2 regions of the Denitraticella aggregata genome follow, and region 1 is predicted to be linked to the other one. Evidence: riboswitches for the same ligand, from Rfam matches in the RefSeq annotation. Region 1 holds a riboswitch; the other holds the start of a gene.

Region 1 (2,201 bases):
TGACGTCCCACTTGGAGGAGTCCAGCATGATCGGCACACGCGAGATATCCGGCTCGGACGCGATCAGCTTCAGGAAGCGTTCCATCGCGGCCATGGAGTCGAGCATCGCCTCGTCCATGTTGATGTCGATGATCTGCGCGCCGTTCTCGACCTGCTGGCGCGCAACCGCCAGTGCGTCGTCGAAGCGGCCTTCCAGAATCATCTTCGCAAACGCGCGCGAACCGGTCACGTTGGTGCGCTCGCCGATATTCACGAACAGGCTGTCGGCGCCGACGTTGAAAGGCTCCAGGCCGGACAGCCGCATCTTGTGCTCGAGCACCGGCACCCTGCGCGGGGCCACGCCTTCGACCGCCTGCGCGATGGCCGCGATATGCGCGGGCGTGGTGCCGCAGCAGCCGCCGACGATATTCACCAGCCCGGACCGGGCCCATTCGGCGATGTCGCCGGCGAGCTGCTCGGGCGTCTCGTCGTAGCCGGTGGGCGACAGCGGATTCGGCAGACCCGCGTTCGGGTGGGCCGACACATGCGTGTCGCACAGGTGCGAAAGCTCCTCGACGTACTGGCGCAGTTCCTTCGCGCCGAGCGCGCAGTTCAGGCCGAACGAGATCGGCCGCGCGTGCGCGAGCGAGTTCCAGAAGGCCTCCGCCGTCTGGCCGGAAAGTGTGCGGCCGGACGCGTCGGTGATCGTCCCCGAGATCATCACCGGCAGGCGACGGCCGAGGTCCGAGAACAACTGCTCGATTGCGAACACCGCGACCTTGGCGTTGAGCGTGTCGAACACCGTCTCGATCAGCAGCAGGTCGGCGCCACCCTCGATCAGCCCGCGCGCCGCATCCAGATAGTCGTCGAGCAGGGCCTCGAAGCTGATGTTGCGGTAGCCGGGGTCGTTCACGTCCGGCGAGATCGACAGCGTGCGCGAGGTCGGCCCCAGCACACCGGCGACGAAGCGCGGCTTGTCCGGATTCACCGTCGTGTATTCATCGCACAGCGCGCGCGAGAGGCGGGCGCCGGTCACGTTGATCTCGTAGGCGACCGACTCCAGCCCGTATTCGGCCTGCGACACGCGCGTGCCGTTGAAGGTGTTGGTCTCGATGATGTCGGCGCCGGCGTCGAGGTAGGCGCGATGGATGTCGGAGATCAGTTCGGGCCGGGTCAGCACCAGCAGGTCGTTGTTGCCCTTGAGGTCGCGCGGATGATCCAGGAAGCGCTCGCCGCGGTAATCGCGCTCGGCGAGCTTGTGCTGCTGGATCATCGTGCCCATAGCACCGTCGAGCACGAGGATGCGCTCGGACATCAGGGCATGGAGTTCTTGGGAACGGTCGGCTTGCATGGCATCCATCTCGGCTTGGGTCCGGGATACCAGTGGCGGCGAGGAAAGACACCACAAACCCGGACCTGGGGATTTGTGAGCGCCGTTCTTCGATTGCCGAGCCTGGCCCGTTTGGATTACAGGTCGCAGCGCTCCTCGGCAGAGGCAAGTAGTCTACCGGGACTGGGCGCGGCTTGCAAAGGCACCGTCGGCGCGCAAAGACCGGCTTGCGTCATCGTGACCATAGCGGTCCAGGAGCAGAATCCATTACCAGTAATGAGGCCACCCCGCCCGCGGGTAGGGCCAGCCCCGAAAACCGCCCCAGAAAGAATGCGAACCGTACCCGAGACCCAGACCGATACCCCAGCCGAACATGCCGTCGCGCGGAAAAACAAGGGTCTGGCTGGTCCGCTCGACGACGCCGCCGACGAAATGCACGTTGAACCGGGTCGCGCGCAGGTCGGGCCACTCATTGCGGATGTTCCAGTCGTAGACCTCCTCGCCGGACAGGGAGAAGAACTGTACCGAGCGATGCTGGCCCAGCAGTCGCTGGACCTGCTCGACCGTCATGCCCTTCTGCACCCGCGCCAGATTCTTGCGCGACAGCGCATCGAACTGCTCGACGATGCGCCCGTCCGCGTCGATGGAGTACATCCAGGCATCATCGCCGAAGGGTTGCGTCGCGTACTCGAAGGTGCGCGTGCCGTCGTCGTTGATCCAGATGCGGCTCGGCTGGCCGCGCGCGCCGAGCAGGCTGACCTCGTCCACGAACTCACGCTGCATGCTGAAGCTGGCGCAACCGCTGAGCAGCGCTAACAACGCGACGAACAGCAGGATCCTAAGCCAACTCCCGCCCCGATGCCGGGGCGGAGCGACCCATCGAGACCGGCGC
Region 2 (2,201 bases), on a different contig from region 1:
ATGATCGCCGATGACGTTTCGCAGAACGCGCTGTCGGTGTTCATCGGCGCGTTTATCTACAGCGTGGTCGCGCTCATTGCGCTGATGAACGGGGCTTACGGTGGACCGGGCAGTCGTTTTATCCTGTTCTCCCTGACAATAGGCGTGCTTGCAATTGTCATTCTTGCCTTCATCCGCTGGGTCGATAAAATCGCCCGGCTCGGTCGGCTGGGAGATACGATCGACAAGGTGGAAGCGATAGCCGGGAAAGCTGTTCGGAAGCGGCAGTCGGCCCCACGTCTTGGGGGCGTCGCGGCGTCCAGTCCCCCAGATAGGGGTCGGGCGGTCTTCGGACAGGCCATCGGGTACGTAGGGTATGTCGACACCGCCGCGTTGCAGAAGCGGGCGGTGGAGTCGCAACTGAGGATTGTTGTGGCGGCGTTGCCCGGCACCTTTTGCACGCCAAACCGCCCTGTCGCGTGGGTCATCCGGGAGGCGTCGGACAGTGTGTCCGACGAGGACGCCGAAGCAATCGCTGCCGCGTTCGACATTGGCGGCTCGAGGGTCTTTGAACAGGATCCGCGGTTCGGACTGGTGGTCCTTTCGGAGATCGCCAGCCACGCGCTTTCGCCGGCGGTCAATGATCCGGGGACCGCCATCGCCGTCACGGGCGCGTTTGTCCGCCTGTTCGTCACGTGGAACGAGTGCGGCAAGGCGGGTGACGTTTCCGTGCAGTTCGACCGCGTCGCGGTGCCGGAATTGTCCATGGCGGACATGTTCGACGACGCCTTTACCGGAATCGCCCGGGACGGCGCGGGTACTATCGAAGTGGTGCTGCGGCTGCTCAAGGCCTTCGAGGCACTTGCCGCGGCCGGGGACGCCACGATGCGCGGCAACGCGCTGCGGCATGCCCGTCTCGCGTTGGTTCGCGCCGAAATTGCATTGAAGGCTCCCCAGGATCTCGCAGCCGCGCGCCAGGCAGCCAAGTTTGCCATGTGACCGGAAGGCCGAACCAAGCGCGGCACCCGACCCGGCGAGCAGGTCAGCGCACGAGCGCAGCGAATCAGGCACTGCAGCAGATGACGCCGTTGATGTATACTCAGCATCCTCCGAGGAGCGCTGCAAGGCGTCGAGTCATCCGCATCATGCGGTGTCCGCCCCCAGGCTCGGAGCCAGCCGACCGACAGGTCGCGGTTCTTGTACAGAAACGGCGCTCACCCGAGACACCGCTTGGTGTTTCATTTCTCAACCCTGCCGGGTTAGGGATTCCGGGTGAGCAAGACCGCACTACCCGTTCCCCCCGGCCATAGCAAGGAGCATTCAATGAACGCTGTGGCTGATTTCAAGGATTTCGTGGTCGCCGATCTGGCGCTGGCCGACTGGGGCCGCAAGGAAATCCGTATCGCCCAAACCGAAATGCCGGGGCTGATGGCGATCCGCGAGGAATTCGCGGCGAGCCAGCCGCTCAAGGGCGCGCGCATCACCGGTTCGCTGCACATGACCATCCAGACCGCGGTGCTGATCGAGACGCTGACTGCGCTCGGCGCCGAAGTGCGCTGGGCCTCGTGCAACATCTTCTCGACCCAGGATCACGCAGCCGCCGCCATCGCGGCCGACGGCATCCCGGTGTTCGCGGTCAAGGGCGAGTCGCTGAAGGACTACTGGGACTACACCCACCGCATCTTCGAATGGGCCGACGGTGGTTTCTCCAACATGATCCTGGACGACGGCGGCGACGCGACGCTGCTGCTGCACCTGGGTACCCGCGCGGAACAGGACCTGTCGGTGCTGGACAAGCCGACCTCCGAGGAAGAGACCATCCTGTACGCCGCGATCCGCGCCAAGCTCGCGACCGATCCGACCTGGTACTCGACGCGGATCGCGCATATCAAGGGCGTCACCGAGGAAACCACCACCGGCGTGCATCGCCTTTACCAGATGCACCAGCGCGGCGAACTGCGTTTTCCGGCGATCAACGTCAACGACTCGGTCACCAAGAGCAAGTTCGACAACCTCTACGGCTGCCGTGAATCGCTGGTCGACGGCATCAAACGTGCCACCGACGTGATGATCGCCGGCAAGGTCGCGCTCGTGTGCGGCTACGGCGACGTCGGCAAGGGTTCGGCCCAGGCGCTGCGCGCGCTGTCGGCGCAGGTGTGGGTCACCGAGGTCGACCCGATCTGCGCGCTGCAGGCGGCGATGGAAGGCTACCGGGTCGTGAC

Evidence for each region. A riboswitch is a leader RNA that binds a small molecule or an ion and turns the genes downstream of it on or off. The one in region 1 is predicted to bind S-adenosylhomocysteine.
Region 2: it holds a riboswitch for S-adenosylhomocysteine, as region 1 does, so the genes downstream of both, ahcY (adenosylhomocysteinase) here and metH (methionine synthase) in region 1, are expected to answer to the same signal.

What each region holds. Positions count from the first base shown of each region.
Region 1 covers NZ_JBLLNL010000012.1:3,163-5,363, forward strand. Annotated here, with positions in the region: gene metH (methionine synthase) at 1-1,330, opposite strand, end outside; S-adenosyl-L-homocysteine riboswitch at 1,401-1,473, opposite strand; gene ACKVEX_RS13755 (hypothetical protein) at 1,577-2,092, opposite strand.
Region 2 covers NZ_JBLLNL010000007.1:152,729-154,929, reverse strand. Annotated here, with positions in the region: gene ACKVEX_RS10575 (DUF2254 domain-containing protein) at 1-978, shown strand, start outside; S-adenosyl-L-homocysteine riboswitch at 1,085-1,202, shown strand; gene ahcY (adenosylhomocysteinase) at 1,303-2,201, shown strand, end outside.